3 regions of the Paenibacillus sp. FSL K6-1558 genome follow, and region 2 is predicted to be linked to each of the others. Evidence: riboswitches for the same ligand, from Rfam matches in the RefSeq annotation. Region 2 holds a riboswitch; each other region holds the start of a gene.

Region 1 (10,793 bases), 1.5 Mb from region 2:
ACCTTGAAGAATGGTGAGAAAGTGTATCAATTTTATGCCGATGATGTGCATGATTTCGCTTGGGCAGCCTCACCTGATTTTGTGTATGCGGAGGAGCCCTTCTCTGCCCCCAACGTGCCCGGTGTACGCATTAAACTCTACCTTGATCCGGCACATCAGGATCTGAAGGAGCGGTATCTCTTTGCTGCCAAAGCCGCATTAACGAATTACAGCAAGTGGTTTGGCCCCTATCCTTATGCCACCTTATCTATCGTGGTTCCGCCAAAAGCCGCAAACGGGGCCGGAGGCATGGAGTACCCGACTCTTATTACAGCCTTTGGGGCCGATGACACAACACCGGGTTACGATCTGGAACGCACCGTTGTTCATGAAATTGGACATCAATACTTCTACGGCATGGTTGCGAGCAATGAGTTTGAGGAGGCCTGGCTGGATGAAGGGTTCACCTCCTATGCAGAAGATAAACTGATGGAACAGGAATACGGATTGATTCCGAATCTACCGGTACAATCAGGTCTGATCACATCTCCGGCTCCTCTAACACAGCCCTCGTGGAAGTTTGACTCACAGAATCAATATGCTTCCAACGTGTACACAAGGGGCAAACTGGTGCTACTCGGCATTGAACAGCAAGTCGGAGCGAAGACCATGGAACGAATCCTTTCGACGTATGTAAAAAAATATCGTTTTAAACATCCTGCAACGGGTGATTTTCAAAAGGTGGTTGAGCAAGTCACCCGCACCTCCTGGGCGGATTACTTTGACCAATATGTCTACCGGAACGGCATGGCCGATTTTGCTGTAGAGAAGATCAACGTTTCTTCTATAGAGAAGGACGGCAAAAAAATGTACGAGTCCTCTGTCACCATTATCAAAAAAGGCAGTGACTTTCCCAAGGTTCCTGTTCGGATTGCGTTTGAGGACGGCCATATCGTAACCAAACACTGGGATGGCCGCGAGGAGCGCGTCACCTATAAACTGACATATACATCTCCTGTCACCTGGGCCATGACTGACCCTTTGTATGACATCGTGCTCGAAAATCGCCATATGAACAATTTCCTGAGAACCGGACTGGACGAGCAAGTCAAATCCCGCTGGAACATGAGTGCTACGAAACTAATTGAAGCCATATTCGGAGGTCTGTCATGGTGAGGTGGAGACAGTGAAAGCAAAAATTCGTGAAGGCTGGTTTCTTGTCCGTCAGCATATGTTTATTGCCGCACTCTTGTTTATCTATCAATTAACTTGGGGTTATTTCATCTACCGGTTGGTTCAATCGGCTGTCGTTCCTCTATTACTACGTTATCCAACGGATGATGTCGGCGAGCTAAGCACACTTTTATTTAAAATGGAAAGCCAGCTCAGCCTGTCCGGTCCGGAGGTCCAGCGTTATCTGTGGATTTTGGGCGGCATGTTATTGCTTCGCCTGCTGATCAGTCCACTTATTCAGGCCGGGTTACTCTACTCCCTGCAACATTATCAATCTACTGAAGAACGCATTCCTTTTATTCGGGGCATCAAAACGTTATGGAAACCCATGATATTGCTACACACGATACGTACCTTTCTCATGTTCTTGCCTGCATACTGGCTTCTGCCCAAATTGTTTTCTACAATAATGGACAGTTTTCATTCTCTTCATTTATTACTTCCCGGCATTCCATATGTAGCAGGCTGGATTATTTATGGCTGGATTGTACATCATGCAGTGCTCTACATGCAGTTTGGTATTTCTGACCCGGAAGCAGAAGGGCGAATTCACGGGACGCTCAAGGGACTGTGGATTGCTGTGCGCCGCATCTTTGCTGTCATCGGCATTGCGCTGGTGCTGGGAGTTGTGCATTTAGTGGTCTTTGGTGCATTCACTTCCGCTTCCTGGTTCTTGACAGGACTATCCGGATTAATCCTGCAACAATCCTATCCGCTTGCTCGAAGCCTACTCAGTATGTGGAAAGTATGTAGTCATTTCCGTTTATGGCAGTCCACATCTACCAGACATGAAAATCATATACGTTGAACTAAAATGTTACACGCCGTCTGAGATCGCTTTCAAAAATAAAGAAATGTTACCATCTTATATTAAACATTTCATTGGTTATTACGTATAAATACGCAAACCTCGACCTTTCCCCGTCAAAGGTCGAGGTTTTTTTTGTTAATTTTACTGCTAAACGTTGCCAAAGTACTAAGCCTCTGGTACAATAAGCGCAGTGAGTTTTTAGTAACAACTTTGTAATCTTTAAATCCTTATTTGTAACAACTTTAAATTAAATCCTTAAAATTAAATTTTCTTTTCATTTTTCAGGTGCATAACTAGCATAGCCAAATTCCTGGCACCTGGGAAGCGGGGGAACCAGTTATGGGTGAATTGATCTTGAAACAGAGGGATCATAGGGGACCTTCAACCGAATCCTTAAGCTAACCTCGCAGGCGTTGGAAGGGGTATATCACTTGTTTAAGAAGAAACTGACCGCAGCAGTACTTAGCCTCACATTTGCATTATCACTTGGAGCAGGCAGCGCATTTGCAGATTCTAAGATGGATAAAGTAATTGATTCAGCAATGGGAACTACATACAAAAGCGGAGGAACAACGCTTGACGGTTTTGACTGCTCCGGATTCACACGGTATGTATTCGACAAATTAGGTATTGATTTGGCTCGTCAATCTAGCTCCCAATACGACATGGGTGATTCCGTATCTCGCATGGAGATGAGACCTGGAGATCTGGTGTTCTTCAACACAACAGGTAAAGGTATATCACACGTAGGCATTTTTGTAGGAAGTGGCAAGTTTGCACATTCTTCTTCTTCCAAAGGTGTAACGATCAGCTCTTTGAGTGAGAACTACTGGGCTAACCGCTACGTTGGCGCTAAACGGATCATGAGCACGGACGATTATGAGTCACTGGCCCTTGACTAGGTACAAGCTGTAATCAACATGATGTTGGAACCATGTAACTCTACTGTAACGAAATACGAAGTATAAACAGAACCGCCCGGTACATTCTCCGCAGGAATGTATCCGGCGGTTTTTTTATGCTTTCTGACTCTGTGTAGTTCCCGATGTTGCAAGTCATGGTGTGTATGTGAACTAACACGTTCGCCTGCTTTCGTTTGTCCGTGCCCTTATCATGTTTTTACCCAGCCTGTTATAATATAAACGGAATGATCACGACTTTTGTTTCAATTTTTATTTGATCATATGAAGACTTGCCTAATACACAGCTCTTTTGTAGAGTGAACAATGATACGGATATTGAAGAAAGGAGCATGCACTGTTATATGAAGAATGAAGCCTCTTTGATACTTCATGTTGTACCGATGCAAGAAGAACATGCTGAACTTATATGTGGCTGGAAATACGCCCCACCTTACAATATCTATAGCTGGCTTCCTTGGGAACAGATGAAAGTACTCGAAGTCGAGTTCGGTGATGCACAGCTCAGACAACAACAATATGCCATTATCCTGGATCAACATGACCAGGTTTATGGGTTTGCACAATATTTTCCGCTCCAGCATGTCACACGAATCGGTCTCGGTATGCGCCCCGATCTGTGTGGTCAAGGTCTTGGTAAAGCATTCGTTACTGCGATTGTACAAGAGGCCATCCGCCGCAATCCATCCAATGAGATTGATCTTGAAGTGCTCACTTGGAATAACCGTGCCATTCAGGTATATCTGAAGAGCGGATTTGTCATCCAGGATACATATGAACGCCAAACTCCTAGTGGTTTAAAGCCCTTCCATTGCATGGTTTATGAAGGCCCAAGAGAGTAAACTCACGATTAAATGGTTTCAATTTGTCTCTCTTTTGTGATTAGTTCAAAAAATTACCACAAAATGCTATGATGTAACGACGGCTTCCGTTATAATGATAGGGATTAGTTTGAGTTAGATGATCTTTCATTCTGGAGGGGACATAAGGGATGCACAAATGGATCATGAGCGGGGTATTTTTTGCAGCATGTGCTTTAGCTATTGTTTTAATGTTTACGCTTCCAGGTAAAGAGGAAGTGGAGCAGGAAGCCAAACCAAGCATGCCTGAAGTGGCTATGGATGCTGGACAGGCTGAGACGTTAGTGAAAGCCAACTGCATTTCCTGTCACGGCGATCAGCTTCAAGGTGGCGTAGGCCCAGCTCTTGCAAACATCGGTAGTAAGGATGATGTGGAGAAAATCTATTCCACCATTGTCAAAGGTAAAGGTGGCATGCCTTCTTTCAAAGGCAGACTGCAGGACGAGGAAATTGCCCACATCGCGATGTGGCTGGCAGAGAAGAAATAAGCATTTTTGCGCGCAAGGCATCAAAGAGGCTCTCCATCCTCCCGTTAGGGAGGCAAGAGCCTCTTTTGGTATGCATGACAAACATCATCCTGCAGACGACGTTGGTGCAGATTATTATGTTCTCATTTTCTCAAAAGCTTCGTTGTACTGCTCTGCTTCTTTGATGTCTACCGATGTAATGCCACCTGCATCCCAAGACGTAAGACGCAGTGTAACCGTTGTATAATCAATAGTAATAAAAGGGTGATGATTGAATGCTTCCGAAATCGCAGCGACTTCATCCACAAAAGCAATCCCTTTCATATAGTTAGAAAACACAAATTTGCGGACAATCCACCGTCCCTCTTCCAGCTCCCAGCCTTCCAGCCTTCCCAGATGAGCTTCGACTTCCTCTTGCGTAAAAACCATGCGTTATCTTCCTCCCCATATGATGAGACATCGCGGACTTACATCCACATGACCATCGGCACCTTTACATGCTGCCCATACAGCCTAAAAGGCAGGCCACCGCCCAGCGGCGCCTTTTTCATGAGTATCATCTTACCACGTCAAAGCACCAAAATCCATAGAACAGATGGCTCAGTGCCTTGAAGCGCAAGGTTTTATCGTTACTACACATGTTAAATTAGAGGTACAAAGGTTAGCTCTTCTTCTCCAATCAAAATATGGATCCGGTGTTGGTCTTTGTCATGGATCACCACACCGCTCCCAACCGGAATGACGGATTCCTCTCCAAGCGCGTAGAACAAGTCCTCCGCCAGCGCTTCGTCCACCTCAAGCTGTCCCGGTTCCCCTAGTCTCCCCCACTCTTCCGCATCCATTTCAAAGAAAACATAGCGATCCGGTATGCGTCCTATGGCCACTGTTAAATCTGTCAATATTCCTTCATAATCACGTCCATGCTTTACGCCCATTGACTTCTCACTCCCACTCACCTTGTAAAAGGCGGATTTGATCTTATTATACCTGAAAATAACCCTTAAAAAAAAAGCCCATCTGGTCGATAAATACTATACATGACCGTTTCATTCGTTTTCGGTAGCCATGGAGGTTGCCAGACATGCAACGGATTGCAGCAGAACCTTCGTCTGGAAGCCCGAATTCTGCCGCCTGAAAGGATTCAATTTTATCTCATGGATGAGGTGTATGATGGAAATTTCAACGATTATCGGACTAGTTTTGGGGTTAGTCTCCCTTGTACTCGGTATGTTTTTGAAGGGTGCTCCGCTGATCAACCTCGTTAATAACCCGGCAGCATACGTTATTATCTTCGTTGGTACGGCAGGAACCATCTTTATGGCGTTTCCTATGTCTGAAGTTAAGAAGATCCCGAAGTTATTCGGTATCCTTTTCAAGAAGCAAGAACTGATTGACCGCGTTTCTCTAATTGGCACATTTATGGACTGGGCTTCCACTACCCGTCGTGAAGGTTTGCTCGCTCTGGAATCAAAAGTAGAAGAGATTGATGATCAGTTCCTTCGCAGCGGTATGCGGATGATTATTGACGGTAACGACCAGGAATTCGTCAGTGATGTACTGATGGAAGATATTCATGCGACCGAAGAACGACATCGCGGCGGCGCACTGATCTTCGCTCAAGCGGGGATGTATGCACCAACCCTCGGGGTTCTAGGGGCTGTCGTAGGCCTGATTGCGGCACTCGCCGACCTCAGTGACATGGAGAAGCTCTCTCATGCGATTGCAGCGGCATTTATCGCAACCCTTCTGGGTATCTTCAGTGGTTACGTGTTATGGCACCCGATGTCCAACAAGCTGAAGCGGATGTCCAAGAAAGAGATGGAAATCAAGTTGATGATGGTTGAAGGACTCTTGTCTATTCAATCTGGCGTATCTACTATTGCCATCAACCAAAAGTTATCCGTATTCCTGACACCTTCCGAACGTAAACAACTGGAAGAGAAGGAGGGATCATCAGGTGAAAAAGGGTAAAAAACACGAACCGCATGAGGAGCATATTGATGAAAGTTGGTTGCTTCCCTATTCCGACTTAATGACCTTGTTGCTCGCCTTGTTCATCACCCTGTTCTCCATGAGTTCACTGGATGCTGCCAAATTCGAGCAAATGGCCTCTGCACTAAGCAGTGCACTCAACGGAGGTTCCGGTGTTCTGGATCACACGTCAATGAATCCAACGGACTCCAGTACAGACTTAGGCAAGAACAAGGAAATACCCAAGGAAATCACAAAGAAAACTCCTGCGCAGATTACGGATGCCCAGATGGCCCAAAAGGAACAGGAAGATCTGGAAAAACTCAAGAAGCGACTCGACAAGTATATTTCTCAGAATGGACTATCAGACCAACTGAATACCAAACTCAACCAGTCTGAACTCAAGATCACCATCAGTGATAAAGCGTTATTCTCCTCTGGGCGAGCAGATGTGAAGCCTGAATCACGTTCACTGGCCAAGGCGATCTCTAGCATGCTGCAAGAGTTCCCTGAGTATGAAGTTGTCGTATCCGGCCATACCGATAATATTCCCATTTCCAATAACCAATATAAGGATAACTGGGATTTGAGTGCAGATCGTGCTCTGAACTTTCTGAAAATCCTGTTGCTGAACCCGCAGCTTGATCCTTCCAAGTTCACACCTAGTGGTTACGGGGAGTATCATCCAATCGCCAGCAATGATACAAACATCGGAAGAGCACAGAATCGGCGTGTAGAAGTGTCCATTATCCGGAAGTATCAAAGTAACAATGCGAATGTAAAATCCGTGAATGGCGGCAATTAGCAGTCCTTCAGCACGGAATGAGTTTAAGACCGTTCTCCTTGAAATTGATGGAGAGCGGTTTTCCTCTTTTTTGAGGCGTCGAGTATATGGGTGCCCTTCTGTATTTAAACTAAAAAGCATTGTCTCCTCTTAAAGGAAACAATGCTTTTTCATTCGTGCTAATGTTAAGGCGGGCCTTCACCCGTTTCATATTCAGTATTCCTTATTCCAGCGAATAGTCCAGTAAGCCGCCCAGCTCTGCTTTTTCAGCAGTTGTAAGCTCCCGCCATGTTCCTGTTGCCTGCTCTCCAAGATGAATGTTCATGATACGAATCCGCTTCAGCTTGCGAACCTCATATCCGAAAGCACTGCACATCCGCCGGATTTGACGGTTCTTGCCTTCCGTCAAAATAATACGGAACACACGGTCTGTCATTCTAGTTACGGTGCAAGGCAGCGTCATTTCACCTAGGATTTTAACACCGGTGCTCATTCCCCTGAGGAAGCTTGGTGTGATTGTCCGATCAACCGTTACAATATATTCCTTTTCATGACGACCTTCGGATCTCAAAATCCGATTCACGATGTCCCCATCATTCGTCATCAGAATTAAACCTTCCGAATCCTTGTCTAGACGTCCGATCGGGAAGATCCGTTCATGATGCCCAACAAAATCAACGATATTCCCCTGAATATGCTGTTCAGTTGTACTTGTGATTCCCACGGGTTTGTTCAACGCAATGTACACATGCTTTTTCTTCTCACTAATCGGCTTCCCGTTGATTCGAACATCGTCGCCTTCTTCTGCTTGACTGCCGAGCTCCGCCTTAATGCCATTAATGGTCACCTGACCACTTTCAATTAATTTGTCGGCTGCTCGGCGGGAGCAGTAACCTGTCTCACTAATAAATTTATTAATACGCAAAAGGTCATCTCACCTCATCTAGTTCTCTTCATCTGGTTGTTGTTCTTCCGCTGATGGATCTGCCTCCTGTAACTGTGTCTGCACTTCAGAAGCCGGCAGTTCAATAATGACAGTGGTTCCCCTATTCATAGCACTCTTAATATCCATCATGCCCTTATGGGATTGAATAATTCGCTGACTTACCATGAGGCCGAGTCCTGTGCCGGATTCTTTGTTCGTGAAGAACGGCTCACCAAGCTTTGCCATCATTTCTTCCGGGATGCCAATGCCTTCATCCTTAATTTCAATCCTAACTCGGTTGGCCTGCTCGTTAACCTTCAGCTTGATATGGATGCTTCCTCCATTCGGCATAGCTTCCATACCGTTTTTGAGGACATTGATGAATACTTGCTTTAACTGATTCTCTTCACAGTGTACCATAGCTGAATCCGATGATGCATGCAACACAAACTCAACCCCGTGCAGATGTGCCTGACTATCCAGCAATGAGATAACATCCCCAAGAATGAAACGAATATCCCGCTCTTGAAAATGAACTGCTTGCGGCTTCGCCAGAATCAAAAACTCGCCTACGATCAGGTTGATTCGGTCAAGCTCAGATAACATCAGATCCAGATGGCGATGATTTAGCTTGTTGCTCTCCTGTTGAAGCTGTAGGAAACCGCGCAACGTTGTAAGTGGATTTCGAATCTCATGGGCTACTCCGGCGGCTAGCTGTCCAACCGTCGTTAGCTTCTCCGACCGTCTAAGCAGCTCTTCCATCCGATTACGGCTTGTAATATCCCTTGAGACACTGATGAGAGCTGTAATCTCACCAGCCTCGTCGCGTACAGGCGCCGTACTTACACTGACTTCAACCCGGGTTCCGTCTTTTTTCATCCAGATCGTTTCATTAGACGTAATCGACATGCCTTCAATAAGCTGTGCATGTTGCTGCTTCATTTCTTCCTCCGCTTCAGGAGGAATAATCTTGAGCGAACGTCCTTCCACCTCACGGCTACGAAAACCATATAATTGTTCAAATGCACGGTTAACCCGTAGCACTTTTCCTTCAAGGTCTGTTATATGAATTGCATCAGCTGTCTGATTAATGATAGACTCCAGATGCTCCTTCACTGCCCGGTTCTCTTCATACATCTGCTTTAGACGACTTGTATAGTGACCCAGATTACGAATCATCGCATTGATCCGGTTGGCGAGCTGTCCCAGCTCATCCTTGCGTTTAATCTTCAGACGGAAATCAAAATGCCCATCCGCCACATCATTCACCTTGCCCAAGATCGATTGGATAGGACGTGTAATGTAACCAGCAAGCAAGTAACTGCCAAAGATCACAATCTCCAGCAAAACCAGAGATATCGAAGCATGGCTGACCAGCTGTTCAGATACCATCGAGGATATTTGTTTGTAATCCATGACAATACTGATCACATATGAAGACTCATTCGGTGTGAAAATCGGAATAAAACTCTTCAAAACCTTCTGATCATGTGTTTCACTCACGAAAGATACATTCTGCCCTGTGCGAACAGCTCGCACCACAGCACGATGGTCTTCATCTACCGAGCCATACTGATATGTACCAAAACGGATCGGTCTGTTATTCAGTTTGCTGAAGTTCGTATCTCTTCCATCATCGCTCATATCCGGGCTCGCAAAAGTCAATGGATTAATGCCTGTAATCTCCAAAATGGAGGGATTGACTTCACGGATTTTATTTAAGATTTCATCCGGGCTAGAGATCTTCACATAGTCATCTACTTCAGTATTATTATAGAAGGGGTTGATTATGTAATTTCTCTTTCCATCATGGTAATAACCCCAGATATCAATATCTGTAGGACTGGACGTCGAATACTCGAAACCATCTGACCAGAAATGATCAAGCTTCTGCCCCTCGGGAATCGTTACCTGATGCTTCTCGAATAACTGCTTAAACGCCTGATACCAGTACGTCATTGATTTCGTGGAGAGCCCTATCTCCCTTGGATCAGAGGATCTGTTAACCACAATGTCATCATCCGTCTGTTCCAGGAGTGAGATATGGGATACACCTACTTTTTTACTCAAACGAACCAGATCTTCATTGGTAATGTTCTTGATATCTGGATCTAATTCCTCTGCTGCCATAATAGAAGCAAGCCACAAATTGTTTCCGATCTGTCTTTTTACATAATCTGCACTGTACTGATTTTGTTCGACAGAAATTGCAATCTGTTTCGCTGTGAGTACCATCTTGTTCTCACTATCCTGCCTCAAATTCTCTTCTGTAGTATAATAACTCAGTGCGATATTTAATACCAAAATAACGAGCACCGAGCACGACATAATCATGGATAATTTCGTTTTAATAGACAAATTCGTTCTTCACCTCTCGGCTTATGCCCTCTGGCGATATATGGCAAAACCTATACCCATCATAACGCTTGTATGACTATTTGAAAAGGATAATCGCCCTTTGCCCGAAAGTTACCGCTCTGGCTGAATAGATCGAATATTGTTGTATGTTCACTTTTCATGAAATGCAATGAGATGTATCACTGGATTTGTACACAAATCCACAGGGTTGTGGATAGTATGTTTATAACTATGTGATTAACTAATAGTTATCCACAATTCTGTGCACAACATGTTAACAAACCGAATGTTTGTTCGCTGAATAAATGTTGAAGAAGGGAGTTTTAAGCCTATGAAGGATGATTTTCCCCAGCCTGATCTCACAGTGCTACCCGAGGAAGAGCTGCATGAATATTGGATGAGGCAAGCTATTGCAGAAGCCCAGAAAGCAGAGGCGCTTGGTGAGGTACCTATCGGAGCCGTTATTGTGCGTAACAACGAGATTA
Region 2 (10,793 bases):
TTGTTTTCATTTGTCCTGTTACCGAGATATCCGAATAAGTAGCAGACGCTATATCTGTATGTGCATCCGTACTTTTCCTTCCCCCCGCACTTCTATCTTGTGTAGGACCTTGATTCAGGCTACGCCGCTGCGTCTGTAACTGACCACCCGCTACCTCCCTTTTACAGGCTTTCAGATCATATAGTAGTCGTGATAAACCTGTCTCTGCTTCCACATGATGCTGACTGCCCTGCCGTAACCCTCTCTCCAGGAAAGGAAATGAGCTGTCCAGAGTCTCCAGATTGAGATACAACACAGAATACCCAGCGAGTCCAAGTTGCTTCGCCATATGCAGAGCTACGGCTGTTTTACCACTCCCACCCGATGCCGATAATACACCGATGGTTAATGTTTCTTGACCCGAATGTCGACTCCGCTTACTACGTGGTTGCCTGCAAGCCCTCCTGACGGCTTCAAGCAACGCAGGCAACGGCTGATACTTCATGAGTCGCTTCGCCTCGTGCCCTTCGTCAGCTCCTTCGCTAAGCATAAGCCATGGGATACCTGAGACATCCCCACCATTCATCAACCAAGGGTTTAAAAACTCAGGTTCAGCGATGATCAGATCAGGTAGCTCTTGTTCATCCAGTTCATCCATATGATTCCTGAATGCTTCCCACTGTGAAAAAGCGATGAATCGCATCGTGGAGCTTGACGAACTACGCTGTACATAGTCAAGCCAAGCTTGGATATAATCTTTATCCCTCGATACCAGCATTGCCTTAAGGACAATCAATTACGTTTCCCTCCCATCAAAAAAAAGCACAAAAAACACCGCCCATTTCCCGCATGAAATTGCAGGATATGGACGGTGCTTCCGTCACGTGCTATGAATGTATGCACACTATAACATACAATTTCTGGACGAGCAAGGGATTTATTCTAACCATCTCACTTAAGAACCATAAGGCGCTCCAAATTCAATGATATTTCGATCCGGATCAAGGATAAAAATCTGAGCGAATCCAGCCACACTATCTGGTCTAGCTTCATATTCAATACCTTGCTCTTCCAGCCAAGCTAGCGTCTCCGAATAACTGACCACCCAAAGTGCAAAATGTCCGTCGGTTGTATCAATCCCCGCTTCCCGCAGCGTATGACCTTCCGGATGTTGCAACAGATGAAGTTGCTGACTGCCGATCGCATACCACGCACCCGTGGAACGAAACGGAGGACGCTCAATCTCCTGCATTCCGAGCAAACCCGAATAGAATTTTTTTGCGGTTTCCAAATTACGAACAGCCAGACTTACGTGATGAATATGTGCATATTTGATCATCTCGGTATCCCCTTCCCATTAAAACAATGATGAATTAACCTTACGCAACCACATGTTTACAATCACGGCTGATCCTTTTACAAATGACCAAATTTAAAAAATAAATCATACAAGTCCATATTATAACACTCTAAAGAACTTCCAAAATCAAAAAAACACCCCTGATCCTTATCCGGTCTACCCACAGGTATTCCGAAGTAAGAATCAAAGGTGTTTCAGGCTTTACTTATTTTGCGCTGTCCAAAGCCTCTTGCGGGATTTTGATTTCTGCAACTTTGTCATGGTTGGAGAACGAAGTGTCCATTTTCATGTCCATCGTCATTTTCTGATTGTTTTGCTCCATCTCCATCACCATCTCTACATCGATCTTCTCCATAAGAGACGTCTCTTTGTTAATCAAATATTTCATCTTCATGCTCTTAATGTTCATTTGATCAAGCATAGCCTGCATTTGAGCATCTGAACCGTTTTGTTCCATAACGGATTTAGCCAATTCCTTGACATTGTCACCCGATACATCTGCGTTCAGGACATAGTTGTCGCCCTCTTCAGTGATCTTAACGTCTTCTTTTACTTTTTTGAATTGGTCCAGCTCTTTTTCCGGGTTCATGCTAGCTTTCAATTGTTCGATGAGCGCCTTCGTTTGCTCTTCTGGGATCGCTACCCACTGGTCCCCCACTTGGGAGTAAATTTTGTCTGAAGTAATATACTGTTTTACGTTTTGCTTTTGTCCAGACATATCCAGTTCCATCTCTTGATAGATCATCATTGGATCTTTAATGATATCCATTTTCAAAGACGTTTTTACTTGCTGATCTTGAGATTGCTCACCAGCATCCACTTTAATTTTTTGATCAATGTTAGCTTCTGTAGTGAAGCTTTTCAGCGCTTTCGTTGCTTCACCTGTTTTGGCAAGCAATTCATCCAGTGTTGGAACAGCCGCATTCTGCTCCGCTGTATTGTTGCTTTCAGTCGTTGTTTCATTACCTGCTGGCGGCGTTGCAGATTTATCTGTGTCGTTTCCGCATGCTGCCAAGCTTACTGCCAATAATGCCCCAATAATCATTGTCGTCCACTTCTTCAAGTTGTTATCCTCCCAATAATGTAAAAAATAATGTAACCCACAGTAATTACCCAGTAATTGCCGATATTAATCACCTTACATGAAACTTCTTTCTTATGGAAGCTTATCCTTGAAAACTGATACTTTTATACTTATAAAAATCGATCTTTAGTCTCGGGTGTAGGCAACATACATGCATCGTCCTTCCCAAACCAGCGGTACCGATTGCGCGCAACCCAGTTGTATACTGCATTACGAATGAATTTGGGCACAATAACAAACACATAGAGTAGCGGATAAGGAAACTTGAGACCTTTGGCCAACCTTAACGCTGCTGTGGAGCGTGTATAGTATTTTCCATTTTCAATCAATACAAACGTATCCATGCTGTCAGTTCTCAGACCACCCTTCTCCAGCAATCCTTTCGCCACATCCGACTGAAGTGAAGCAAAATGATATTTCGCCTTCGGATCACGCTTGATAATCCATTTGGTTAACCCCTGGCAGAAGTGACAAACGCCGTCTACAAGAACAATCGGGTGTCCCTGATGCTTATCCTCTTGGTCTACTGTCATATGATCGTGGCCTCCTATATGGTGCTGTTAGATTACTTACCCATTTTGAGCAACTTTCCTCGCCTAACCTAAATTTGATCCACCAATCTCTCTGGCAAAATAGAAAAAAAGCGCAGGCTCAGTGCCTACGCTCATAACTGTCCGACAATTACTCAGCCAGTGCTTTTTCCATCCACTCGTCGTTAATCATTTGTTGATGCAGGTCACCTGACCATTGATCCATACATTTGCAGATGAAGTCTTTACGACATACAGGACAAGGTGTTTTCTGCAGACGGCTGATCGCAGTCATTTTCCAATCCGGAGATTTGGAGTAGAATACACGGCACTGTGTACCATCCACCAGTTTCATCGTAAATTCGTACAATCCGTCTTTTTCGTTTTTGCTGGCTACTTGCAGTTGTGCAATGCTTGGTCTATAAGACATGGATATCACCCGTGAATTCAAATTTGGTTCATGCTAATGACACTGACACTTTCAGTACTAAATCATATTAAAGAAATTTCAGGTCGATGTCAACTCACGCATGTCTATCCGCCGAACAGAATATCCAGAATCGTGCCAACTTGTCCCTGTTTCTTGCCTTTCAACACGTCCGGGTTAAACACTTCCACATATCCACAGGCCGTACAGCCTACAAACAAATAATGGTTATGCTGAATATCAAACACCTTACTGAGCCCCGCTCCTGACATAGAGACTTCTTTAATGTTGCATTCCGTACCCCGGCATTTGGTGCATACAAATTTCCTCTCAATCATCTCTTCAATACTCATCGCCGTTCCCCCTTAATGGAATATGTGGCATGAAGTGACTGTACGTTTATGTAAAAGAGTACGACTTAATACGGAGAAATCCTCCTCCGCTTTCAGATTAGGTGAATTCTCAGGTGATATATGTTGGAAAACAAAACCCTGCTGAGCTACCAGCAGGGCTTGTGTGCTTGAAGATCAGATATCACTGGATACCTTGCTCTTTGTTTTACCTGTGCCTTTCAAAGAGAAAAAGCCAGGGATTCTCCTATCTATTAGACAACGTTGAGTACAACGTCGATGTTGCCGCGGGTTGCTTTTGAATACGGACAGAAGTCATGCGCCTTGCGGGCAAGATCCTCAGCCTGACTGTGATCCACTCCCGGCATACTCACATCCAGACGAACCGCTAGCTTGAATCCGTCATCTGTTGGATCTTTGCCGATCGATACGTTGCTGGTTACAACGACATTCTCCAATTTCACACCTGCTTTGCGTGCCACGTTAGCCAGAGCGCTCTCGTAACATGCACCGTATCCAGCTGCAAAAAGTTGCTCGGGATTTGTACCTTCTCCACCAGCACCGCCAAGTTCTTTCGGCATTTTCAGATCATGTTGCAGTACACCGTCCGAAGAAGCCACCGAACCTGTTCGTCCACCTTTTACTGTCGCTGTTGCTGTATATAAAGCTTCCATCAGAATCTCTCCTTCGTTAATAAAGTTTTGACTGCCTACAATTCATTTTAAACTTCTGGCTCGATTTGAAACGTCTGATTGTGTACTTTATCAGCTTTTACATTTGGCTAAATTTCATGCGTACGTGATAAAAGTCGTATCTTTTTACGAAATGGGTACGATATAAAGAGGCTCTTCGAAAAATTCTCCTTTTTTTTGTCCGACTACACAAAAGTTGCACTAGACAAAAATTATTGAGGGTGTACAATGTAAACATGAACATAAAATTTTAGATATATGAGCACTCGTATTTATCCCGTTTATTTGCCACAGCATTTGTGCTAGAGCACATCCTAAAAATGAATTTATTCCGGCTACAGGCCGGCCACATCTTATTGTAAAGTCAGGTGATCCATGTATGAGTCAAAAAAATCCGTTCAATTCTCCATCCAGCGAATATGCGTCTGCTTCCGCAGCTACGATGGCCCCCTCGCTAGGTAAGGCACACAGTTCCATGAAAGTACCCAAAAATGCGGCATGGTGGAAAAAGTTCCTCGCCTTTGTCGGCCCAGGGTATCTTGTCGCTGTTGGTTATATGGACCCCGGCAACTGGGCTACGGATATCGCAGGCGGCTCGCAATTCGGTTATACGTTATTGTCCGTCATCCTTTTTTCCAACATGATGGCCGTGGTGCTTCAATCCCTCGCAGGCAAGCTAGGTATTGTCACTGGGCGTGATCTCGCCCAAGCCTGTCGTGAACGCTTCAGCGCTCCCGTTGTCATGATGTTATGGATTCTATGTGAACTGGCTATCGCGGCTACGGATCTCGCCGAAGTCATCGGCTCAGCAATCGCTCTTAAACTTTTGTTTAACATTCCCATGTTGTACGGTGTGATTATTACCGCAGTGGATGTATTACTCATTCTCGTACTACAAAACAAAGGATTCCGTGCACTGGAAACACTCGTCATCGTGCTGATGGCAACCATTGCTCTTTGTTTCGGCATCGACCTATTTTTGGCGAAACCGGATATGGGCGGTGTTCTTCACGGATTCGTTCCTAGCACCGAAATTTTGCAAAACCCGGCCATGCTCTACATCGCCATTGGCATCATCGGAGCTACCGTTATGCCGCACAATCTGTATCTGCATTCATCCATTGTGCAGACCCGTCAGATTGAGCAGACGACTCAGGGCAAAAGAGAAGCTATCCGCTACACCACACTGGATTCAACCATTGCTTTGACGTTAGCTCTGTTCATTAACGCAGCCATCCTGATCGTATCTGCAGCTGTATTCCACAGCGCTGGCATGACACAGGTAGCAGAGATATCCGATGCATATCATCTGCTAACCCCACTGCTTGGTACAACGATCGCCAGTGTCTTGTTCGGCGTAGCTTTGCTCGCATCCGGTCAGAACTCAACCCTTACAGGCACGCTTGCAGGACAGATCGTCATGGAAGGCTTCCTGAATATCCGTATCCCGGCGTGGTTGCGTAGACTGGTTACCCGACTGATTGCGATCATTCCTGCTGTTATCGTCACTGCTATTGCCGGTGAGCGCGGCACTGAAGAGTTGCTGATCTTGAGTCAGGTCATCCTGTCCCTGCAGCTGCCATTCGCCGTCATCCCGCTTGTGATGTTCACAAGTGACAAAAAAAGCATGGGGCCTTTTGCAAACAAACTGTGGCTCAAAATCGTCTCTTGGGCTATTGCCGCTATCATCGTTGTGCTGAATGTGTATTTAATCATCCAGACCATCATGCTGTTCTAGTTTATATATGAAAAGGCCGATTCGCTGTTGGTATTGATCCCAACGCAAATCGGCCTTCTTTGTATCATTATTGTGATACGCTCTAATACCCTCATACCTTTAATCTACCCCACACGATCTAACCTGAGACTCATATAGATTTACCTGCATTCTCATCGGGTATGAGTAGCGGCAGCAGTTCATCTAGGGACTCCACCGTCCAGTCTGCACGCTCGCCATCCGAGAGCTCTGGCTGAAACCTTCCGTATCCTTGCAAAATACGAATGGTGCGTAAGCCTAAACTACGTGCTGGCATAATATCATTATCAATTCGATCTCCAATCATAACCGCTTCTTCCGGCTCGCATCCAGCTTGCTTCAGAGCAACCGCATACAACTCCGGATCAGGCTTGGACACCCCTTCTTCTGCCGAACAGGCCAGGACATGGACATATTTACGAAGTCCGTAACTCTCCAGCCTTGCTTCAGTCCCAGGGCTCTGATTCGCAATGATGCCAATGCGATAGTGATGCGAAAGCTGTTCAAGCACCTTGGTTGCAGAAGGAAACGGTTGCTCCAATTCTTTATGGAATTTTAGCTTGTCCTGAATCTGAATGCGGTGATCTTCATCATCAATATATGTACGTATGGCCACTTTCATGGGCCACTGTTCATAATTACGGTAACAGGTAGCAAACAGTTCTCTTACCGCCTCAATCTTTACTGGATAGCCATAATCATTCGCTTCCCGAACGAACTGCCCAATAATATCATCTACAGGCTCCCATTCGTCCACCAGCGTATCCCCCACATCAAAAAACAACCACTTCAATCCGGCAATATCCGGCACGCTGATTCCTCCTCGTAAGCTGCAGGTTATCCCTCGCTTCTATACTACCGTACTGTTTCCATAAAAAAAGAAGACCCACGACAAGCATGAGTCTCCTCAAATTCCGTTAGTCTATACCTGCAATTATAACAGGCGTCTTACCTTGGATCAATGTCAATCACAAGCTGCTCACTTCAGCCTCCGGTTTATTGCAGCTATTAAGAAGGAACCCGACTTCTCCATTCAGTGAATACACAATTTTATCGGCGCCCATTCCACGATAAATCCCTTTAGGATGGCTCTGCTCCGTGATCACACACAAGGACTTCGATGTCCAAGAGCGACAAATTTGGAGATAGCGGCATGTCAAGTTCAGACTGTTCTCAAAAATAAATACATTGCCTACACTGCCTTGCGGCAAAAACCATTTCTCAGCAGCTGCTGTATTCATACGGATGACGTGTTCTACGCCAAGACGGCGAAGTTTGCGCTCCTCATCAGCACTGTTCGTCAGAACGGCAAATGGCATTTTTTTATACATCAGCAATTTCACAAATTTACGTCCTGCTTCATTCGGAGCGGTTACCAAAATCATCTCTTTATCCATTCTTCGTTCCTCCCTTGGCGTGAAAAGACAACAAAAAAGAAGCGTGGGGACCAAGGCCTCCGAAACGCTTCTTAAATAATCCATGACGAAATCGCCATGAACCAGCGTGCGGTTTGTTGCCTCTCCCTTTAACGCTTACGAGGTTAGCTGACGGATTCGGGCGCGAGAGTCGCCCTATTTCCGGCTTTCACCGAAAAATTCACCCCATGAATGTCCGCTGCTGTCATACAGCCCATTCTGTTGGTTCCCCCGTTTTCCATCCACAATGAATGGAAACTCAGCGATTAAAACATCGTTCGTAAATCTTGAGTATAAGACCGATCGATATTATCGTTTGTTTCGTTTTTCAGGTACAATTTAATTAAAATTCAAATTACGCTATGAATCATACACCCGTACCATCATCATGTAAAGTGCATACAGATCACCGAATCGCCAGATTTCCGGCAATAACCTTTGATAATAACGCTTACAATGAGGTCATACGCTATCCTTCTCTTCCAAGCTACCTAATTCTCAACCGCACAAAAATTGATTCATGTATTTCTCATCCATTTCGGAGTCCAGCAAGCGAATGGTTATAACAACGCTAAATCCAAATAAGTTTTGCATTATTTAATTGTTTAAAATATAATAAGTTTATTAAGAATAACAGGATGGAGGCGTTCCCCATGTCAGTCTATGATTACAAAGTAAACACCCTTCGCGGACAAGAGATTGAGATGTCCCAATATCGCGGCAAAGTGTTGTTAATTGTGAATACCGCAAGCCAGTGCGGTCTCACCCCTCAATTCAAGGGCTTGCAAGAGCTTCAGGATAAATTCCAGGATGCTCCGTTTGAAGTGCTTGGATTCCCAAGCAACCAATTCGCGCAGGAAAAAGGATCTTCCGACGATATTGCTGAATTCTGTCAGATGAATTATGGCGTAAGCTTCCCGATGTTTGAAAAAATTGACGTCAATGGTTCAAGCGCTCATCCGCTCTTCCAACACATTACGAAAGAAGCACCAGGCTTGCTCGGTTCCAAAGCCATCAAATGGAACTTCACCAAATTCCTTGTCGATCAGGACGGTAAAGTTGTGAAACGATATGCTCCGCAGACTACACCGGACAAAATCGAAGAGGATATTCAGAAGCTGATTAACAAATAAATATAGACTTTTGAACAAACATATAAACGAAAAAAGCCACCTATAAAGCAAAGAGCCAGAAACTGCTCAAGCTTTTGGGCGGCTTTTTTGCGTCCTCTCTTTTAACACATGTCCTCATCCTGAATAATTCGTCCTTGTTGCTATATGAAAACAAAAAAAGAAGCTCTCCATCACGGAAAGCTTCTCTCGTAAATCTTCATATGATGCGGTCGAGAGGACTCGAACCTCCACGGGCATACGCCCACTACCCCCTCAAGATAGCGTGTCTGCCATTCCACCACGACCGCATGTCGTAAATTATCGGCAACAGAATTGATTATACCGGATTCTTAAACAAAAGTAAAGTCTTTATTAATCACTTTATGAATGACTTTATGAATGACATTTTACTACAACCGGCTTTACTCTAAATTGATAACAGTTCTTCACCCCTTCCTATTCCACACCTCTTGCAAAATTCAGTCATATTTCCTCGAAAATTACATATCATTAATCTGATTCGGCAAAATGGCCAAAGTGATTTTAGACATGGATATATGACACAGATAGAATTTTTAATGTTATATTATATAACACTAATTATGAATTGTATTTAATTAAGTTTTTTATTTTCTCATAAATCATTGACAAAACACGGATATTTATGTGAATATATATATCATATAATTCGGATTTACACATTAAACTTAAGAAAAGATCATCATATGTAATTAAACATAACACAATAAAGCGCAGGAGGCGAATGATCGTGAACCGTGGGAATAAGCTACTCGATTATGCGAAACTGCTTGATCCCTCTGTCCAGGTGGGAGGATTCACCCATTTCTTCGGCATGGACACCCACATCAAGGAAGGCACTATTCGGACAGCTGAGGAACTTGAATCATTTATGCGTTGCCAGTTACACCCCAGTCTCGTTCGTCTAGAAGGTATGGCTATCAAGGGGATTTACACCGCAACAGATCATAAGGATACTTGGCGAATTGCCCTGATCGACAAACTTGTGCATGTACAGCGAACCCCTCCTGAACTTAGAGAGCAAGCAACAATCATAGGCAAACGTTTAATCAAACTGTCTCGCGCCTTGCATCCTTGGATCGACCTTAGCCCGCTTGAACAAATCTTCGTAAAATACAATTCAGTTGGTTGCCTCCCCACCGTTCACGCCTGGATCAACCACCACCTCGATATCCCCGTCGAAGAGGCGGTTCTCGGCTACTTACATTCAGCCATGAATGCATGCGTATCCGAAGCTTGCAAAGTTATCCCCCTAAATGAAAATGCCACTCGGGAACTGCTGGCTCGCCTGACCGCAGACCTTGAGAATGAATGGACTACCGTGAGCGCCTCCTCACCGGATGCACCCATGCATCCTACGTCCATGTCTATGAAGTCGTTATTCCCCAGCTTCCACATGCTTGGAGCAGGCCTGCACGCTTACAGAGCATAATTCCGCACTCCTCCTCGAAACCTCTTTTTCAGAGCACACCAAAAACACGCCGCAACTCCCCTTGCTGGCGTGTTTTTTTATTTTGTTCAATCAACAAAATGCGAACTTACGTCATTTTAATTCAAAAAATACACTTATTTCCGTATTTTTTAATTGTTAGATGACGAATTTACGTATATAATGTAACTAACAGCACGTATTCCTATCTATTTTACACGAAGAATGACCTGCTGAATACTATAAAATCCACTCAGGGGTGAACCCTATTGAACAAGAAGAAACCAGTCACTCCGTTCGGATGGGCTATCAAACGACGGCTAACCGAACTTCAGGTCGATCAAAAAACCTTTTGCGAACAACATGATATTCCGCCCTACCGTCTATCCAACCTTATTCATGGCACACGCAAAGCAACCCGATTCAGACATCAGGTCGCTGACATTTTGAACATACCAGAGGAACTGAGATAAGAACACTTTCATCATCATAAGGAGGACTTCTCTCATGGGAACCATTACATCCGACCTGGAAAGCCTATCGTTCCAGGCGACCAATCATCAGTTGATCATTATTGATCATCAATGGATGATACGAAGCTGTAACCGGGCCTGGCAGCA
Region 3 (10,793 bases), 1.6 Mb from region 2:
CGTTATCGATGGTAATGGATGCGATAGCTTTCATTCTCCCTTCCGAGTTAACGCGGCGGAGTCTGACATCCGTAATTTGCATGTGTGTGTTCACCACCTTTTTCCATCAGAACTTGGTGTATAATTCCACACAGCCTATACGAACTCCTTCTTTTCACGACCATAAAAATATCCTAATTTCAGGAATTTTTTTATTTAATACACAATTCGACAACGTTAGTGCCAGGTCGATGGAAAAGAACCTTTCCCGACATGTAATTCGTCATTATTCTACAGGTCGAAATAGTTACCCGGCGAGACAGAAATGTGTCTGCTCTTGGCATCAACCGCTGTCAGCTTCGCGAGAGATACATAATCCGTCAGCAGACGCTCCTCTGAATCTACCGAACCCGATTCCACCAACACGCCAACTCCCGCCACCGTTGCATTGAACTCTGCAAGCAGATCAATCATGCCTTGAACGGTACCTCCGGCTTTCATGAAATCATCCACGATCAGTACACGGGAATGCTCTTTCATCGCCCGGCGAGATAGGGACATGGTATGCAGACTTTTGTGCGATCCCGATACATAATTAATACTTACGGCTGATCCTTCCGTAGCCTGATGGTCCCTGCGAACGAGTACAACAGGAAGGTTAAGCTGGGCTCCAGTCGCATAAGCTAGCGGGATGCCTTTGGTTTCCACCGTCATGACTACATCAATATTCATATCGCCAAAAGCCGTTGCAAAGATTTTGCCCGCTTCATTCATCAGGGCCGGCTGTCCAAGAAGATCTGACATATACAGATACCCTCCCGGTAAAATCCGATCCGGCTGCGCAAGCTGTGTAGACAGCCGCTCAGCAAAAGCAAGAGCATGTTCTTCCGATACTTTCGGAATCCACTTCACCCCACCAGCAGCTCCTGCCAGCGTATGCAGTTCTCCCGACCCACCTTCTTCGAACACTTCCTTGATAATAGCCAGGTCCTCGCTAATAGACGACTTGGCAGCACCATAACGTTCGGCAAATGTGGTGAGCGGAATCACCGTATGTGGTCTGGATAATAAGTATTGCGTCATTTCAACCAGCCTTGCGCTTCGTTTTAACTTCTTCACAGAGATCCATCCTCACGATCACGGAAACATCCAAATCCGAATAATTATTTAAAAATATACCACCTTTATACGTGTTTGTACATTATAAATAGTAAATTTACGTTAACAACCGTACAGCGTATACCTCTTTGCAGAACCCCCGAAGTCCGTTATAAATACGTGCAACTTTGGCTTCTTTGGACACAAGTCCAAATACCGTTGGTCCACTGCCAGACATCAACACTCCGTCTGCTCCAAGACGAATCATCGCATCTTTGAGATGCTGCACTTCCGGATACAGCTTGAGCGTCACATCCTCCAGCACATTACCCAGCTGACTACACACCTCTGTAAAGGATTGGCTTCGAATCGCCTGCTCCATTCGGGATGCACTTGGATGCCGAACAATCTTGTCACTGCGGAATCGTCCATATACATCTGCTGTGGACACATTGATTGGGGGTTTGGCTAAAATAACCCAGCACTGAGGCGGATTAGGAATCGGGGTTAACTTCTCCCCCCGCCCTGTTGCCAGTGCAGTGCCGCCTGTAATACAGAACGGAACATCCGAGCCCAGTTCTGCACCAAGCTCTTGCAACTCCTGATCCGGTATATTCAGCCGCCATAGACGGTTTAATCCACGCAACGTTGCGGCTGCATCACTGCTACCGCCGGCAAGGCCAGCAGCTACCGGAATTTTTTTATCCAGATGAATGTGGACCCCTGTACGCACGTTGTAACGTTCTTTAATTAGTCTTGCCGCCTGAAAGGCCAGATTCTTCTCATCCAGCGGAATATAACCCGCTTGGCTTGAGATGACAATCGTATCTCGAGGAAGTTCCGACATCTCCAGTCGATCCGCCAGATCAACCATCGTCATGATCATTTCAACTTCATGAAATCCATCACTTCTTTTATGTAGAACATCCAACATCAAATTAATTTTAGCAGGCGCTTTTTCGTAAATTTTCAAGACGTTCACCCGTCCTCACCTTTTCCCTAAGACAACTTAACATATTATATCAAAATGGGGCTGTCAAGTCATTTGTATTCCACATCTATGGGGAAAAAGCGGGGTGATTCCTGAGAATTGCCCCGCTCTCCAATCTGGATGAACCTGATTATGATTTGCGCGCTGCTTGCTCAGCCATTTGAATCGCTCGTTTCACCATGTTACCGGCATCCTTGGCTTTAATTCCGCCCCAGCCTTCCTGCTGAACGGTATCATAGAAGCCCAGGTCCTTCGCCAGCTCGTACTTCAGTTCCTCCGACATGACACTTCTTCTTCTCCGACTCATGAACCATCCTCCTCCATATCTTATTCAAGACACAATGAGTCCCTTCAATTCGGGATTGTTCATCCCCAAGCCCCAAGTCCTGGTATAACATCCCCGTCTTAACAGAGAGCTTTCCCAGGACCTGTCCACATAGTATGCCGCCTGCATTCCGTAGTCATTCCTGCATACAAAAAAGCGACCCACCTATAGGTGAATCGCCCGTAAACCAATGCTTACGTTTCCATGTTGTAAGAGCTAGTCTCACTGCCCGGCTCAAAGACCATGACTTCCACAGACTCCGTAAGTATATCCGCATAGCTGTATGATACTCGCTTGAAGGTTTCTTGTTCCTCATCAAGCTTTACAATAAAAACAGAAGGGTACGTTTCTTCCAATACACCCGTACGCTCAATCGTCTTACGGCGGCCACCATTAGCCCGCAGCGTGATTTTCTGACCAATATGTGCATCGAGATTGCGTTTGATATCCAACAGCGTATTTTTAGCCATTGTGGACGTCCACCTCTTTTCTTGTCCATTATACTGTATTTTACAGTCATTGTCAAATCAAAGCTAAATATTATATCAGCACTAAAAAGTCGTTGTCAATGAATTTTTTCGCAAAATAAAAAAGCCCTTTTCAGGGCCTTTTTCGAATCGCAATGTGAACTTCACATGACTTCATTATTGTACTGCCACATGAATAAATCATACTGCGGATGGATTCACTTTTAGCGTAGACAGATCATTAAGTCCCGGCAATCCTACCCGGTAACTTCCCTTCGTTTCCACACCGCCTACACCTTGAATGCCGCTAATCGTGTTATGCAGTATATCATTCATGTTCAAGGTATCACGAACAGACGTGAAGGAAGCCTTAGCAGCCACGTAGACCGGATCAAGTGCATGAATGAGAATTCGCCCTGGCGAACTAGCAAAGTTCGCACCCGCACGCAGCAGTGCTTCAAAGTGAGACTGGCATGCTCCTGCAATAATCGTCAGCGCATCCAGATGACGCTCGTATTGCCTTGCAACTTGAATAGCCGAGACAAAGTTTTGCGAATTCTTATAGCTCCCCAGACTGTAGAGGTCATAGGGCTGGCGTGTCTTTAACACACCATCATGACCCGTGATCACAACGATATCCGGACGAACTTTGGGTAGCAGACGATATAACGTATCAGCCATCGCTGACTCATGTACATACTGCCCTTCTGCAGGAACACGAAGCTGTTCATACAGATTCATACTTTTCTTCAGATAATTCGGGTCGCCATCCAAATGCAGTACCTTACCTGGCATTTCAAAATAGGCGGGTTCTTGCTGTGCAGTCCATTCTTGCATCAGGCCTTCCCGATTACGCTCAGCCTGCTCCATGCGATTCTGCTGCAAGCGTGAGAGCGTCTGATGAGCTTTAATATGTGCCTGGCGTGTCTTAGCGCTCTGTGGTTCATAAGGAACCTGTATCAAATCGTTCACCGGGGAGTCTGCCAGCAACCGGAACTCAGTCCCTTTAATGACCGCAGCGTCCGACTGGAGTCCTTCTACCCGGAAAGTCACATCGCCGCCGTATGACTTCCGAACGACCAAGTCTCCGATATTCATCACCATTATCACCTCTACCCCATCGTATGGGCAGAGACCCGGATTGGTTCATTGAAATTAAAGCTCGCCGCGAACCCCAGCTTCCCACATTACGGTGCTAAGGGTTGCATACTCCTGTAGACTCAATGTCTCACCACGCCGTGAAGGTTGAATACCTGCCTGCTCTAACAGGATGTCTGCCTGTTCTCTGTTCTCCTTGGTGAAGAAACGAGCTTTGAGATTATTGGAGATTGTTTTTCTCCGCTGGGCAAAAGAAGCCTGTACCACCTCGAAATAGTGTGCTTCGTTCGGAACCTGTACTGGTGGGTGCTCACGCACCTTCAGTTTAATTACCGCCGACTCTACATTAGGCTGTGGGATAAATACAGTAGGCGGCACCACACAGACCAGTTCGGGCATACTGTAATACTGCACGGCGATGCTTAGGCTACCATAATCTTTGGAACCTGGTGCAGCCGCCATGCGTTCGGCTACTTCCTTCTGTATCATGACCACAATGCTATCCACTGGCAACTTTTCCTCCAAAAGCTTCATCATGATCGGAGTCGTTACATAATAGGGCAAGTTCGCTACTACACTTACCTTATCAACGGAGGCAAAGTCCGTGGCAAATAGTTCTGCCAAATCCAGCTTGAGTACATCTCCATGGTGAACGCGCACGTTAGGGTATGGTTCCATCACTTCTCCAAGAATCGGTAACAGGCGCTGGTCAATCTCAACCGCTGTAACAGGACCCGCTATACGCGCAAGACGCTCTGTAAGTGCTCCGATACCCGGACCAATCTCCAGCGCTCCCTTGGACTCGTCCAAATCAGCCGCGCCTACGATTTTGTTCAAAATATTTTGATCGATCAAGAAGTTCTGACCCAGACTTTTTTTGAAAGAGAATCCATGCTTTTGAATAATTTCTTTGGTACGTTTGGGTGTTGCTATTTCAATGGTTTGCTCCATATCCTTCATATGCTCACATTCCTTCACGTTCGATTTGCGCTAATGCAGTGGAGAACTCTTCTCTTGTAATCTGAAATACACTCAGCCGTTTATGGAACTGCTTGCCGTTACAATACCCGATACCAAGCAGATTACCCATCTCCATACGTCGTGCGGCTGCTTGCGGGTGTATGATCAATCCTGCTTCAATGAGGTCCTCCCAATCGATTAGACTAGGTGCGCCCTCATAGGATGTGTGTACGCGAGCAAGTGCATGACGAATAGCTTCCGGTGAAGCATTCTCTACTCCGATATCTCCTTTGCGCGTTGCATCCGCCTCTGGAATGAACGCATGTTTGCAACCAGGAACCTTATTGGCAATAATTTTACGGATACGCTCTCCCGCATGATCCGGATCCGTCAGGATAATGACGCCACGTCTCTCTTGAGCAAGTGCAATTCGCTTCAGAATACGCTGATTAATGGCAGAGCCTCCGGTTTCAATCGTATCCGCTTCGACCGCCCGACGAATCGCTACCGTGTCGTCACGACCCTCCACAACAATCACTTCTTTTATCATGTTCCTTTTCTTCCTTTCTAACGCAAAAAGAAGAGGAATATCCTCTTCTCTGCCAAACGGCGGAGGAGACTGAATTCAGACCCCTCCGCCGCATATTCCGCATGAATCATTCATGCAACTATTTTATAGCATTCCCATTTCAAAGTAAAACGATTTTAGTTCGCTTCCGGCTTAACTGGACCAATCACATAGACCGTTTTGCCTTTTTTACGTCCGAAATTCAGGGCGTGCTTCACACTGTCATAATAAACGTCAATTTTGTTGCCTTTAATAGCGCCGCCTGTATCTTCCGCACGACGGAAGCCGAGGCCCTCAATGTATACCCACCAGCCGATTGGAATGACCTTGGGATCAACTGCAATGGTGCGCCCCTCCGTTACACGAGTACCGGAAGCTGTTTTTGTACCAATACCCGGCTCTTCAGAAGAGTAGGCTGTCATCGATACATTTTTCAAAACTTTAGAGTATTTAAAAGAATTCCCGGAGACCGTAATCACCTTGCTGCCCGAGGCAGATGTTTTCTTCGAGTTCGTTGTTACAGCTTTTTTGGTCGTCGAAGTTTTGGCAGATACCAATTGAACCTCAGGTTCCTTCACAACCGGTTTAGCTTTCGTACCTACCGCAATCACTTTATCTACACGATTGGTGGCAACCGTTTTACCTACCACTTTTTTGGAGACGAGTTCTCCATCTTGAAATACCTTTTCGATATGTTGCACAATTGTGCCTTCCTTGCCTTTCACTACAACACGGTTATCTCCTTGGAACAAACTTGGGTCTGCCGTTTTCACAACCTTGTAAGCAATCGGTTGTTTCACATCCACTGTATGCTTTGTTACACGCACTACACGAATCTTCATATCCGCTTTAATTGCGGTTCCGAGCGCTGGATACACTTTATCATGATCTTCAACTTGAATACCTGATTGCTGAATTACACCCTGTACCGATGAATCGGTTGTATAAAGAGTCTTGGTGTCTCCGTCTGCCGTGATTTTAACTGGAACGGCCCGCTCAATAACGATTCGGTCTCCGTCTGTAATCGCCCCATTCATGGGCATGGATACCTTGTCGTGAGGGCTGACTGTGATTGACTGCTCCTCCAGCATTTCCTGAAGCATTCCTGTACGAGTCTCTACCACTTGAGCTTTGCCGTCAATAACCAGTGAAACCTGCTTCCCGGCCTGACCGTAAACGACTAACAAGATCATGATTGCAAGCGCAATTGAGAATATCGCGATCAATGCCATTTGACGCAAGTTCTCATGCTTCCACCGCAACGCGAAAGACTTACTGGATGATCGTGACTCATGGGTCTCTTCTGGTTGGAATATGCCCACTTCTCCGTCCTCCTTCATAGCCTCGCCGTCTAAAGTAATGCATGATGTCTTTGACGCGACTATAACAATTTTTCTACAGAACACAGATCAGAGATAATGACCGGTTCTGCACCATGAACCCCTCTTCGCAACATGATGTCATCCTCCTGAATACATACCGTATGATGACAATATTTCTTTTATTCAAAACAAAAAAAGCCAAAGAAAGAGTGTAAGAGACCCTTTCGTGGCTTCCGAATGATTTTGAATATCGGAAATTCATGCACGAGGTTGCCTCTCTTTTTCCGCTTGCGAGGTTAGCTGTCGGGTTCGGGCGAAAGAGAGCCGCCCTATCTTAGGTCACCCGCTCATGGCGGACGCCCTTGAATTCACCCCGAGACCCAAAGAAGAAATCAAATACGGCTTCGCAGAACATTCCGCTGCTTTTGGGTCAGCGAACGATGCGCACCGGCTAGAATCACCGATGTTTAAGCCCTATTGGTTCCCCCGCTCTCCGTTAACGGAGACTCAGCGAGATTGATTCATGAAAGTAATGTTGTCTCATCGGAAAGTGTCCCTTTGTTCATCCCCCGAACATCTGTCCAATTTTCCGCGCAACAATTCACTGAAAAGATGATATCCTGTTTTGATGCATGTTGTAAAGCACGGATCAAGTACGTTTTTCTAAATATTTGGTTAAAATATTGTAATATTCTGCAATTATTCGAAACAAAGAGCAAATTACCTCTCTGTATCTCCCTTTTTCACCCGATTTACTCGTTTTCTTATCGAATCCCAAATCGTTCCATGGCATTTTTGGTGGTAATTGCAGCAATTTCCTCTACCGAAATGCCTTTAATTTCCGCAGCTACTTCAGCAACCAGACGTACATGCGCTGTCTCATTTCGTTTTCCACGATAAGGATGCGGTGTAAGATACGGGGAGTCCGTTTCTAAGAAAAATCGATCCATCGGAACCTTGGCGAGCACCTCTTTCGGTTGCTTGGCATTTTTGAAAGTGACCGGTCCTCCGAAGGACAGATGGAACCCTAAATCCAGACACATTTTCGCCGTTTCCCAGCTACCAGAGAAAGAATGCATCACACCTCCAACCTCACCAGCCTTCTCCTCACGTAAAATACGCACAATGTCCTCATGAGCATCCCGATTATGGATGACGATAGGCATACTCAATTCACGTGCCAATGCAATTTGTTGTCGTAATACGCGGTGCTGTACCTCCTTAGGGGAAGTGTCCCAATGATAGTCTAGACCGATTTCGCCAATTGCTACCACTTTCTCATGTTTGCACAATGATGCAATCCATTCGAGATCTCCCTCTTGCATCGTAATGGCATCCACCGGGTGCCAGCCTACAGCTGCGTGGATAAAATCATACGTTTCGGCCAGTTTGATCGTTGTTGGAATCGTCTCCCGATTAAAGCCGATATTAATCATGCGAGTAACTCCGGCCTGAACGGCCCGTTTAATCATGTCCTCTCGGTCTTCGTCGAATTGTGGTGCATCCAGATGAGTATGTGTGTCGAATAACATGCTTTCTCGTTCTCCCTTCATGTCGAAAGTCAAATGCCGATGATTTTTTCATGGGAACTCCTCTTATTCTTGTACAGGAATTCTTGCGTTTGAATTTCAAATTTATTTTTTTGCATCATTAAATGATTGGGACAAGCATCAATTTCAGTATTTTCAGTTTTAGCACTCAAGCTACTATATATAGAAGGAAAATAAAAAGTCAAATCAACATCTTGCAAGAAAAGGCGTTAGAAACTGTATAATTACTCACTCGAATTACAAAATTATGTCGATCTACACATCCTCCCCATTAAAGCAGATTACTGTATCATGTAAAATAGCTCTCTTAGAAAGTCTTTTGATATCAAAATGTTTCACCCTGCTGCATCGACTCAAGCTTATAGAAAATAGGGGCGTATATGGGACGGTAATTCATGAAGGATGGCATCCACCTTGTTTTGCGGATAGTACAGATGATGTTTGCCCAGATGAAGTCCACTGATGGAACGAACAATATCAGAAACTTCTGACAGCTCATGCAACTTGTCCTGCCGATCGAGCAGAAGAATTTGCTTATCTGTGGATTGATCTGGACGAAACACATCATACGGATTATCCGTCGGAAAATCAATTTCAAGATCGTACTCGGGATTCAATCCTGCTTGTACAAATGCTTCCCGAATCTCTTCAATGATGTCCAAGTCGATCTGTTCAAGTTCCACATACTTATATAACCTGCGATCCATAAAACGTTCGCACAACTCGCTTAGAACAGAATCGTCCTCCTTACGCCACTGCATAAAGGCTGTTTGAATTAACGATTCATCAAGCTGCAGATATTCATGAACTGAAATTTCTCCTTCAAACAGTTTGGGCAGTGGCTCTACCATGAAACGGTATGGAAAGCCTTGCTTCACAAGTTCTTTTGCCCGCTTAAAGATTTGTCGCAATATAATCTCGGAGCTACGCGTCACAGGATGGAAGTAAATCTGCCAATACATCTGGTATCGTGACATCAGATAGTCTTCCACAGCATGCATACCAGACTCTTTAACTACAATTCGTCCATGAAATGGACGCAGCATGCGCAGAATACGATCCAAGTCGATCGTGCCATAATTAACTCCTGTAAAGTAGGCATCCCTGAGCAAGTAATCCATTCGGTCTGCATCAAGCGGACTGGTTACCAGGTTCACGACAATCGGTTTATCATACGTCTTCTGGATAACGGAAGCCACTTTTTCATCAAAATCAGGAGCATACCGTCTTAGAATCGCCCCTACTTCGGTATCACCCTTGATAATGCGGCATGTCCAATCCTCATGATTCATGTCAAAAGCCTCTTCAATTGAATGAGAGAATGGTCCATGTCCGAGATCATGAAGTAAGGCGGCGCACAACGTCACCAGCTTTTCTTCCTTGGGCCAGTCCGAATAGTGGCTACGTTCAAACTGAGAGATGATTTTTCGGGTAATTTCGTATACACCTAACGAATGGGAGAACCGACTGTGCTCTGCCCCGTGAAAAGTAAGATAAGATGTCCCTAATTGACGAATGCGGCGTAGCCTCTGAAATTCAGGTGTATTGATCAATTGCCATATAATCGGTTCTTGCACATGAATATAATTATGTACCGGATCTTTAAATACTTTTTCTTCCGTCAAACGATGTTCCATTTCGATTCACTCCTTATAAATTGTTCTCTTGCCATAAAGAATAGCGCGTCCAGCTTCAATTTTCACCAACAATTCGACATGTAATGACGAATTTTGTCGAATAAAGCACTTTTGTCGTTTTCCAAATCGACAAAGCTGACATGAGTGTTTAAATACGAAAAATTGCTTTCAATCCCTTACCACCAGCAAACTTAAGAAAAACACCCTTTATTTTAAGCTAATTTTAAGGTTGACTGTTTTGGGAATCGTTGGTATGATGGGTATCATAAAACATAAAATAATGTCGAATAATGACAATGATAGTTAGCTGAGAGGAGCACTGATTATAATGATGAAATCAACAGGTATTGTAAGAAAAGTGGATGAACTGGGACGGGTAGTTATTCCAATCGAATTGCGTCGTACACTCGGTATTGGCGAAAAAGATGCTTTGGAAATCTACGTTGATGGTGAGCGCATCATGCTCAAAAAATACGAGCCAGCTTGTATCTTCTGTGGTAACGCTGAGAACGTAACTTACTTCAAAGGTAAAATCGTTTGTAACGAATGTATTTCTGAAATCCCTGCACCTGTAGCAAAATAAGAAAAACAAGTATACTGGAATTATTCAAATCGTTAATTCTAACCTTTTTATATTTCCTTATCGCCTTCCTGGTGTAATATCACCTTGGAAGGTTTTTTTCTAACTTTAAGAGCAGACACATATCTTTCACATTTTGGTGTGCTGCTCTTTTTACATTTTAAGGTTATATTAAGCTTGGTTTTAATCTCTCTTTAAGGTAATTACAACTAAATTTG

Evidence for each region. Region 2 has a riboswitch for cyclic di-AMP ahead of MHI38_RS23260 (hypothetical protein). Riboswitches for the same ligand answer to the same signal wherever they lie in the genome.
Region 1: it holds a riboswitch for cyclic di-AMP, as region 2 does, so the genes downstream of both, MHI38_RS16795 (C40 family peptidase) here and MHI38_RS23260 (hypothetical protein) in region 2, are expected to answer to the same signal.
Region 3: it holds a riboswitch for cyclic di-AMP, as region 2 does, so the genes downstream of both, MHI38_RS16425 (3D domain-containing protein) here and MHI38_RS23260 (hypothetical protein) in region 2, are expected to answer to the same signal.

Annotation. Positions count from the first base shown of each region.
Region 1 is NZ_JBBOCV010000001.1:3,886,744-3,897,536, reverse strand. It holds gene MHI38_RS16805 (M1 family metallopeptidase) at 1-1,155, shown strand, start outside; gene MHI38_RS16800 (hypothetical protein) at 1,166-2,020, shown strand; cyclic di-AMP (ydaO/yuaA leader) riboswitch at 2,314-2,451, shown strand; gene MHI38_RS16795 (C40 family peptidase) at 2,455-2,925, shown strand; gene MHI38_RS16790 (GNAT family N-acetyltransferase) at 3,288-3,785, shown strand; gene MHI38_RS16785 (c-type cytochrome) at 3,935-4,291, shown strand; gene MHI38_RS16780 (4a-hydroxytetrahydrobiopterin dehydratase) at 4,406-4,699, opposite strand; gene MHI38_RS16775 (hypothetical protein) at 4,912-5,205, opposite strand; gene motA (flagellar motor stator protein MotA) at 5,441-6,241, shown strand; gene motB (flagellar motor protein MotB) at 6,228-7,046, shown strand; gene MHI38_RS16760 (pseudouridine synthase) at 7,249-7,950, opposite strand; gene MHI38_RS16755 (PAS domain S-box protein) at 7,969-10,308, opposite strand; gene tadA (tRNA adenosine(34) deaminase TadA) at 10,640-10,793, shown strand, end outside.
Region 2 is NZ_JBBOCV010000001.1:5,406,538-5,417,330, reverse strand. It holds gene MHI38_RS23305 (hypothetical protein) at 1-757, opposite strand, end outside; gene MHI38_RS23300 (VOC family protein) at 935-1,318, opposite strand; gene MHI38_RS23295 (DUF6612 family protein) at 1,545-2,402, opposite strand; gene MHI38_RS23290 (thiol-disulfide oxidoreductase DCC family protein) at 2,534-2,956, opposite strand; gene MHI38_RS23285 (hypothetical protein) at 3,105-3,383, opposite strand; gene MHI38_RS23280 (zinc ribbon domain-containing protein) at 3,488-3,733, opposite strand; gene MHI38_RS23275 (organic hydroperoxide resistance protein) at 3,985-4,404, opposite strand; gene MHI38_RS23270 (Nramp family divalent metal transporter) at 4,802-6,160, shown strand; gene MHI38_RS23265 (HAD-IA family hydrolase) at 6,291-6,989, opposite strand; gene MHI38_RS23260 (hypothetical protein) at 7,147-7,575, opposite strand; cyclic di-AMP (ydaO/yuaA leader) riboswitch at 7,693-7,868, opposite strand; gene MHI38_RS23255 (glutathione peroxidase) at 8,247-8,726, shown strand; tRNA gene MHI38_RS23250 (tRNA-Leu) at 8,931-9,013, opposite strand; gene MHI38_RS23245 (urease accessory protein UreF) at 9,475-10,176, shown strand; gene MHI38_RS23240 (Rha family transcriptional regulator) at 10,443-10,646, shown strand; gene MHI38_RS23235 (hypothetical protein) at 10,681-10,793, shown strand, end outside.
Region 3 is NZ_JBBOCV010000001.1:3,814,471-3,825,263, reverse strand. It holds gene spoVG (septation regulator SpoVG) at 1-82, opposite strand, end outside; gene purR (pur operon repressor) at 271-1,098, opposite strand; gene ispE (4-(cytidine 5'-diphospho)-2-C-methyl-D-erythritol kinase) at 1,196-2,050, opposite strand; gene MHI38_RS16450 (small, acid-soluble spore protein, alpha/beta type) at 2,199-2,375, opposite strand; gene veg (biofilm formation stimulator Veg) at 2,588-2,863, opposite strand; gene yabG (sporulation peptidase YabG) at 3,062-3,958, opposite strand; gene rsmA (16S rRNA (adenine(1518)-N(6)/adenine(1519)-N(6))-dimethyltransferase RsmA) at 4,016-4,918, opposite strand; gene rnmV (ribonuclease M5) at 4,923-5,468, opposite strand; gene MHI38_RS16425 (3D domain-containing protein) at 5,624-6,808, opposite strand; cyclic di-AMP (ydaO/yuaA leader) riboswitch at 7,078-7,331, opposite strand; gene MHI38_RS16420 (TatD family hydrolase) at 7,573-8,340, opposite strand; gene MHI38_RS16415 (HD domain-containing protein) at 8,718-9,995, opposite strand; gene MHI38_RS16410 (AbrB/MazE/SpoVT family DNA-binding domain-containing protein) at 10,324-10,578, shown strand.